One region of the Pseudarthrobacter defluvii genome, then DNA from elsewhere that is predicted to be linked to it. Evidence: predicted binding sites of a transcription regulator. Region 1 holds the regulator's gene; the other holds the start of a gene.
What was found. Region 1 encodes HrcA, which represses chaperone genes, less so after heat shock. Its sites were predicted from a motif close to TTNGCACTCGNNNNNNNCGAGTGCNAA; they were not measured.

Region 1 (4,412 bases):
GACTGACCTGGGCCGCTACTTGATCCAGCGCAGGTTGTACTGGTAGCGGTGCGGTTGGCCGCGGTTGACGTGGATGCCGGCGGCCACCGAGAAGCACGTGAGCGCCACCCAGATCAGTGTGGCGATGACCGCGAAAATGTTCCCCACGTAGGGGATGAAGACCAGGATGTTGGCCAGGACCGCGGCGATGGTGGGCGGCAGGCTGAAGTTCAGCGCTTCCTTGGACTCCTGGGCGGTGAACGGCCCGCGGTCGCGGAAGATCAGGTAGATCAGCAGCGACGGGATACACCCCAGGATTCCGCCGAAGTGAGCCAGCGTGGCCCATTGGCGGTCTTCGCTGGCCGTAAGCGGCAGGGCGTTGGCGGGTACGCCATGGTACTCGGAACGGCCCTGGCCGTCCCTGTGATCACGTGCGTTTTCTGCCACAGTCTGTGTCCTTCTGAGGTGCAAGTTGGTGCTGACTACTACCAAGAATACTGGCTTTGCGGCCGTCGCCCGCCCGTCAGGGCACGGTGAGGAAATCAATGACTTCCTCAACCCGGCCCAGCAGCGACGCTTCGAGGTCCGCGTACGTGCGTACGGCACCGAGCAGCTTCTGCCATCCGAGGCCGATGTCTTCCTTCGTGGCGTGGGGCCAGCCGAAGGCATTGAGGATCCCGGTCTTCCAGTCCTGCCCGCGGGGGATGGCGGGCCATTTTTCGATGCCCAGGACTGCAGGGCGGATTGCCTGCCACACGTCCACGTACGGGTGCCCGACGATCAGGACGTTGCCGGCCGCGCCCGGGGACGCCATGACGGCGTGGGCGATCCGGGATTCCTTGGAATCGGGAACCAGGTGGTCCACCAGCACACCGAGTCGGCGGCCCGGGCCGGGCCTGAAGTCCGCGACGGCAGCGGCCAGGTCGTCGATGCCGTGGAGGGGCTCGACGACGATGCCTTCCACGCGCAGGTCGTCTCCCCAGACCTTTTCCACCAGTTCGGCGTCGTGCTTGCCTTCCACCCAGATCCGGCTTGCCTTGGCAACCTGGGCGCGCTGGCCGGAGACGCGCACCGAACCGGAGGCAGTCCTGCCGGCGGGAGCACCGACGGCCGCCTTGGGCGCCGGCGGCATCAACCGGATGGGCTGGCCCTCGAGGAGGAAACCGAACCCCAGCTTGAAGGACCGCGACTTTCCGCGGCGGTCCTCCAATGCAACGACGTGCATTCCGCCGGACTTCTCCACGCGGGTGACGGCGCCCACCCAGCCGGACTGTACTTCCTCAAGCACCATGCCGCGCTCCACGGGGACCTCGGGCAGCTCCGTCCGCGTGGGAGCGGAAATGCCCCGGGGGCCCCAGTTCTGGTAATCCATGGAATCGATCCGCCTAGCGCTAGCTCCTTAGCCCGGGAGTTTCGCCCGGAGCGGTACCAATGCTAACAACGGGCCGAGGCATAATAGACTGTTAGCACTTAGGCATGTCGAGTGCTAACCCCCGGGTGGCACCGGGCGGGGCGGGCGGCCCCGGACCATGGATGGAGGTGGAGAGTGAGCGAGCCACGCAAACTGGAAGTACTGCGGGCCATCGTGGAGGATTACGTCCACTCCCGCGAGCCGGTTGGGTCAAAGGCCCTGGTGGAGCGGCATCATCTTGGCGTTTCCAGCGCCACCATCCGCAATGACATGGCCGCGCTGGAGGACGAGGGGCTGATCACCGCCCCCCATACCAGCGCCGGCCGGATCCCCACCGACAAGGGCTACCGGCTCTTTGTCGACCAGATCTCGGCAGTCAAGCCCCTTTCGGCTGCAGAACGCCGTGCCATCCAGACCCTCCTGGAGGGCGCGGACGACCTCGACGACGTACTGGACCGAACCGTTCGGCTGCTGTCGCAACTGACCAACCAGGTGGCCGTGGTCCAGTACCCGCACCTGAGCAGGGCACTTGTCCGCCACATCGAATTCGTGCTGCTGGCACCGCGGAAGGTCCTCGTGGTCCTCATCGCCAACAGCGGCAAGGTGGAGCAGCGCGTCATGGACGTCGGCCAGGACCTTGGCGACGAGGCGCTGGCCGAGTTGCGCACCCGTTTCCTGGCTGCCCTGGGGGGAACCCGGCTGAGCCACCTCGCCCAGGCCCTTCCCGCCGTCGTGGCTGCAACGCCCCACTCGCAGCGCCAGGCGGCACACGCGCTGGCCGTCGGCCTTGAGGGGCTGGCGCAGAGCAGTCGGGAAGACCGCATGGTCATGGCCGGCACCGCCAACCTCGCCCGGTCCAATGTGGACTTTCCCCTCAGCATTGGCCCTGTGCTGGAGGCGCTCGAGGAACAGGTGGTGATGCTGCGGCTGTTGAGCGAGATGGCCCAGGACCACCGGGGCGTGGCTGTCAGCATCGGAAGGGAGAACCCCTACGACGGGCTTGCTGAGGCCTCCGTGGTGGCCACCGGCTACGGTCCGGACAGCGCAGCCAAAGTGGGAATCCTCGGTCCTACCCGAATGGACTATCCCACCACCATGGCCGCCGTCAGGGCGGTAGCCCGCTACCTTTCGAGGATTTTGGGGCCCTGACTCTTGGCTGCCGGAGCTTGCTCCGGCTGTGAAACAAGAGCCCTGGCCGACCAACTGAACGCAGTACAACAAGGAAGAGACACGAATTTTGAGCAGCCACTATGACGTCCTTGGAGTCTCACCCGAAGCTACGGGCGAAGAGATCAAAAAGGCCTACCGCAAGCTGGCCCGCACCCTTCACCCGGACGTTAACCCAGGTGCCGACGCTGCAGAGCGGTTCAAGGCGGTAACGCACGCCTACGAGGTCCTTTCCGATCCCCAGAAGCGCAGGATCTACGACACCACCGGCAATGAAAACGGCACGGACAACGGTTTCGGCGGCGCCGGTTACGCAGGCCAGGGATTCGCGTTCCAGGACATTTTCGACACCTTCTTTGGCGCCGGTGGTGCCTCGGGTCCGGCGTCGCGCGTCCGCCGCGGCCAGGACGCACTCATCAGTGTCCGGATCGACCTCCGCGACGCCGTATTCGGAGTCAACAAGAAGCTCGAGGTGGACACCGCTGTGGTCTGTCCCACCTGTGATGGATCCTGCTGCCGTCCCGGGACCCAGCCGGAACGCTGCGACATCTGCGGCGGCAGCGGCCAGGTCCAGCGGGCCGTCCGCTCCATCCTCGGCCAGGTCATGACGGCAGCCCCCTGCGGCACTTGCGAAGGCTTCGGCACTGTCATCAAGGATCCCTGCAACGAATGCAGTGGCCAGGGCCGCATCCGCAGCCGCCGGTCGCTGACCATCAAGGTTCCCGCCGGTGTCGCCACCGGTACCCGCATCCAGCTCTCCGGCCAGGGCGAGGCCGGCCCTGCAGGGGGCCCGGCGGGCGACCTGTACGTCGAGATCCGCGTCAACAACGACCCCACGTACGTGCGCGAAAGCGATGACCTGCACGCCACCCTGCACATCCCCATGACCGCTGCGGCCCTGGGCACGGACGTCAGCCTCGAAACCTTCGACGGTACCCAGGAGATCGACGTCAAGCCGGGAACCCAGTCAGGCGAAATCATCACCCTGCGCGGCTTGGGTGTTACCCACCTGAGGGGCTATGGCCGCGGCGACCTGAAGGTGCATCTGCAGGTGGACACCCCGGCCAAGCTCGACTCCGCGCAGGAGGACCTCCTGCGCCAACTTGCCAAGCTCCGGGGTGAGCAGATTACCGAAGGCAAGTTGGCCGCCAGCGGCGGCATGTTCGCCAAGCTCCGGGACCGGTTCGGGAACCTGTAGCGGTGAGCAACCCCGTCTTCTTCACCTCCACTGGTTCCCTGGACGCAACGACGCCGGGCCGCACGTTCGTCCTCGAAGGGGCGGAGGCGCGGCACGCCGTCACCGTCAAGCGGCTGGCGCCGGGCGAGGCTGTGGACATCGTGGACGGCGCCGGCACCCGGATGACCGGAAAGGTTATCTCGGCCGCACCGTCCGGGCTCGAGGTGGAGTGCAGCAGCCTGACGGTGGAAGACAGGCCGGAGGTCCGGCTGGTGCTGGTCCAGGCTTTGGCCAAAGGCGACCGCGACGAACTGGCCATTGAGACAGCCACGGAACTGGGCGTCGACGCGGTGGTTCCCTGGCAGTCTGAACGGTCCATCGTCCGCTGGAAGGGCGACCGCGCAGCGCGGGCGCACGCCAAGTGGGAATCAACCGTGACGGCGGCCGCCAAGCAGGCGCGGCGTGCCTGGCTCCCGGAAGTCCGTGCCGCCGTCGACACCACGGCGCTTTCCGCCGCCGTGGAGGCGGCAGACCTGGCGGTCATCCTGCATGAAGACGCCGTGCGGCCGCTGCGTACCGTCCTGGAGGCATGGCAGGGGAGTGCAGGTGCCGGCCCCCGTGAAATTCTGCTGATCGTAGGCCCGGAGGGCGGCATCAGCCCGCGGGAAGTAACCAAAC
Region 2 (4,412 bases), 710 kb from region 1:
CCTGGCTCCGCCCTTGCCGCCGGTGTTCTTCCCGCCCGGCAGCAGCTGCTTCCGCAGCTCTTCCGGGGTCACCGCGGTGCCGCGTTTCTTGATGTCCAGCACGGTGATGCCCTCCTGCTTCACCCACGCCTTCAGCGCCTTGACGTTGTAGGGCATGACCTGCAGGACCTTGTAGGCCCTGGCAAAGGGGGTGTCCAGGAGCTCCGGGGCGCAGATGTAGGCGATGTGCTCATCCACCAAGTGTCCGCCGAGTTCCAGCGCCACGTCCGCCACCAACCCGGTGCGGATCACGGCGCCGTCGGGTTCGTACAGGTACCCCTCCACGGCTCCCACCGGCGCTGTCGGGCCGGCGCCGAAGTCCTCCCCGCTGGTGAGCTCGGCCGGCCCTTGGGAACCCAGGACCAGGGCAGCGCGGCGGACACCGGGCCTGCGCACGGCGTTGAACCACAAGGTCACTTCGGTGACGTCGCCGCCTACCGACACCCATTGCGCCTCGCACCCGGCGGGAACGGATTCGTGCGGCATGCCCGGGCCCATCTTCACTCCCACCGCCTTCCCCCCGGCGGCGAGCGACTCCACGAAGGACAACGGCGGCGAGAACGCCTCGGGGTCCCAGATCCGTTTGGTGCCGGAGGTGGAGGTGACGCGGCGGGCCGGATCCAGCCAGACGCCGTCGATCCCTTCCAGCGGGACCGCCGCCGCGTCCGCGTGGACCACCGTGGCGTTGGGGAACGGGATGAGGTTCACTGTGGCGCAGGCCGCGGTGGTTTCATCCATTTCGACGGCGGTGACGTTGATGTCCAGGGAAGCCAGGGCCAGTGAGTCGGCGCCGAGGCCGCAGCCCAGGTCCGCCACGTGGTTGATCCCCGCAGCCGCGAACCGGCGTGCGTGGTGGGCGGCGACATTCAGGCGCGTGGCCTGCTCCAGTCCGGCCTGGGTGAAGAGCATCTGCCGGGCAAACTCGCCGAATTTCGCCTCGGCCCGGGTCCGCAGCCGGGACTGCGTGAGCACGGCGGATACGAGCTCGGGAGAGTGCCCGGCCTTGCGGAGGGCGGAATTAAGCTCGAACGAATCCTCGTCCCGGTAGGGGCCCAGGGACGCCAGCAGCTCCCAGCCCTCGGGGGTCAACAGCGGTGCGATCTGGTCCTGTGCAATCTGGTCCTGGGGAGCGTGAGCCATGGGTTCCAGCGTAGTGGAGGAGCGCGCGGCCGGGATGCGGATACTGTTGAAACCATGGATGAGAGCGCAGCCCCCGGAGAGACCGCGGACCACGAGCCCCGCCACAGCGGGCCGGCCAGGTTCGCCCGTCCCGTGCTGATCGCCGCTGCCGTGGTGGCCGTGGTCTGCATCGCCCTGCTGGTGATCATCTTCCTGCTGGACACCTTTAACGCCACCGTCTACTCCGTGGGCGGCAACGACATCCAGGACAACACCCAGGAGGCCAAGGACATCCGCGGGCTGTACGACGGCGCCCGGGCGGGGAGCATCGTTTTCCTCGTTATTGCGCTGCTCGCCGCAGCGGGATCCGGGTGGTTCCTCTATCGGGGCCGGAAGCAGGGTGGCGGCGATTCCGACGGCGGCGAAGACGTGGACTTCGACGACCTGGGCCGGTAGGTGCGCTGCGGCTTCGGCCCCGCCACCCGGCGTCGTACGTCCTGCTAATGGCGTACGCCCGTGACGAAACGTTGGCACTCACCTTGACCGAGTGCTAACCCTTACATAGAGTCTTCATTAGCACTCTCCCTAGGAGGGTGCTAACACATGAAGAGCTGCCAGCCAGGCTGCTGCCGGCACCGCGACGACGGTTTGCCAGCTACGGCGGAAAGCTTTCCAGTCCACGAATTTGCTGACGAAAAGGAGAGGTCCGAGTGTCGGTCTCTATTAAGCCTCTTGAGGATCGTATTGTTGTCCGCCCGCTCGAAGCCGAGCAGACCACGGCTTCCGGCCTGGTCATCCCGGACTCCGCACAGGAGAAGCCGCAGGAAGGCGAAGTTGTCGCAGTAGGCCCCGGCCGCTTCGAAGACGGCAACCGCGTCCCCGTTGACGTAGCCGTTGGCGACGTTGTCATCTACTCCAAGTACGGCGGAACCGAAGTCAAGACCGGCGGCACCGAGTACCTTGTGCTCTCCGCCCGCGACGTCCTGGCGATCGTCGTAAAGTAACTCTTCCGGATCCCCGTGCCGCCGGCCATGCTCATGCTGGCCGGTAGTGCGGGGTTCTGTCTTTGAAAGGACAAAACCATGGCAAAGCAGCTTGCGTTTAATGACGCTGCCCGCCGGTCCCTTGAGGCCGGCATCGATAAGCTCGCGAACACCGTCAAGGTGACGCTCGGCCCGCGCGGCCGCAACGTCGTCCTGGACAAGAAGTGGGGCGCCCCCACCATCACGAACGACGGCGTCACCATCGCCCGCGAAGTGGAACTGGACGATCCCTACGAGAACCTTGGCGCCCAGCTGGCCAAGGAAGTAGCCACCAAGACCAACGACGTTGCCGGCGACGGCACCACCACCGCCACGGTCCTGGCCCAGGCCCTGGTCAAGGAAGGCCTGCGCAACGTTGCAGCCGGCGCTGCCCCCGGCCAGATCAAGCGCGGCATCGAAGTTGCGGTTGAAGCCGTGGCTGCCCGCCTGCTGGAGAACGCCCGGCCGGTTGAAGGCACCCAGGTGGCAAACGTTGCCGCCATCTCCGCCCAGAGCGACGAAATCGGCGAGCTCCTCGCCGAGGCCTTCGGCAAGGTGGGCAAGGATGGCGTCATCACCATCGAAGAGTCCTCCACCACGCAGACCGAACTGGTCCTCACCGAGGGCATGCAGTTCGACAAGGGCTACCTGTCTCCGTACTTCGTCACCGACGCGGAGCGCCAGGAAGCTGTCCTCGAGGACGCACTCATCCTGATCAACCAGGGCAAGATCTCCTCCATCCAGGAATTCCTGCCGCTGCTCGAAAAGGCGCTGCAGGCCTCCAAGCCGCTGTTCATCATTGCCGAAGACGTTGAGGGCGAGGCCCTGTCCACGCTGATCGTCAACCGCATCCGCGGCACCCTGAACGTCGTTGCCGTCAAGGCTCCGGGCTTCGGTGACCGCCGCAAGGCCATGCTGCAGGACATCGCCACCCTCACCGGCGCGCAGGTTGTCTCCCCGGAGCTGGGCCTGAGCCTGGACTCCGTTGGCCTGGAGGTGCTGGGTACCGCCCGCCGCATCACCGTCACCAAGGACAACACCACCATCGTGGACGGCGCCGGTTCGGCCGAGGACGTAGCGGCACGGGTTGCCCAGTTGCGCGCCGAGCTGACCCGCACCGACTCCGACTGGGACCGCGAAAAGCTCCAGGAGCGCCTGGCCAAGCTGGCCGGCGGCATCGGCGTCATCAAGGTCGGCGCGGCCACCGAGGTTGAGCTGAAGGAAAAGAAGCACCGCATCGAGGACGCCGTGTCCTCCACCCGCGCTGCCCTTGAAGAAGGCATCGTCTCCGGTGGCGGCTCCGCCCTGGTCCACGCCCTCAAGGCACTGGATGAGGACGCCTCGGTCAAGGCCCTGGAAGGCGACGCCGCGGCAGCCGTAGGCATCGTCCGCCGCGCGCTGGTCCAGCCGCTGCGCTGGATCGCCCAGAACGCCGGCTTCGACGGCTACGTGGTGGCCGCCAAGGTTGCCGACGCCGAGGTCAACAACGGCTTCAACGCCAAGTCCGGCGAGTACGAGGACCTGATCGGCGCGGGCGTCATCGACCCCGTCAAGGTCACCCGTGCAGCCCTCCGCAACGCGGCCTCCATCGCCGCCCTGGTTCTCACCACCGAGACCCTGGTCGTGGAGAAGCCGGCCGAAGAGGACGAGCACGCAGGCCACAGCCACTAGTCCCCACCGTCTCCCTAACCTCGCTTCGCTCGGTTAGGGAACCCTGACGGCGTGGGCCCAGCTCTTTGGCTGAGAAGGCTGGTCCGGCATTTGCCGGGCCAGCCTTTTTCATGTCCCCTGAACGAGGCCCCTTTAACCCGCCGCCATGTCCCGCGTCTCTACGCCGCCTACAGGCTCGTAGACCAAAGACACAGCGCCTTTGGGGAAGCTGCGTGCCGGCTCGGCCAGGCTGAAAGTGGTGGGTACGGCGCCGTCGTCGAAAAGGCGCTTGCCTTGTCCGAGCGCGACGGGATAAAGCCACAGGTGAAGACGGTCCAGCACGCCTGCCGACAGGAGGGACCGGATGAGGAACCCGCTGCCGAACATGTGCACCTGCCCGTAGTCCTCCCGGAGCCTGCCGGCCGCGGCGGCATCCGGCAGCACTGTGGTCCCTGCCCAGCTGGGATCGTGCAGGGAGCCGGACACGACGAACTTGGGCACCCGGTTAAGTGCGTCCGCAATGTCGCCGGACTGGTGGGGCCAGTACGACGAAAAGATGTTATAGGTTGCCCGCCCCAGGAG

Region 2: a site for HrcA is predicted at 1,686-1,712, ahead of groES (co-chaperone GroES). Genes of this name have one in related genera too.

What each region holds. Positions count from the first base shown of each region.
Region 1 is NZ_CP066362.1:2,141,125-2,145,536, reverse strand. Features, by position in the region: gene hemW (radical SAM family heme chaperone HemW) at 1-6, shown strand, start outside; gene JCQ34_RS09880 (DUF4870 domain-containing protein) at 16-426, opposite strand; gene JCQ34_RS09875 (DUF3097 domain-containing protein) at 503-1,351, opposite strand; gene hrcA (heat-inducible transcriptional repressor HrcA) at 1,526-2,539, shown strand; gene dnaJ (molecular chaperone DnaJ) at 2,628-3,755, shown strand; gene JCQ34_RS09860 (16S rRNA (uracil(1498)-N(3))-methyltransferase) at 3,758-4,412, shown strand, end outside.
Region 2 is NZ_CP066362.1:2,848,729-2,853,140, reverse strand. Features, by position in the region: gene JCQ34_RS13135 (class I SAM-dependent methyltransferase) at 1-1,179, opposite strand, end outside; gene JCQ34_RS13130 (hypothetical protein) at 1,234-1,614, shown strand; gene groES (co-chaperone GroES) at 1,869-2,162, shown strand; gene groL (chaperonin GroEL) at 2,241-3,851, shown strand; gene JCQ34_RS13115 (dihydrofolate reductase family protein) at 3,984-4,412, opposite strand, start outside.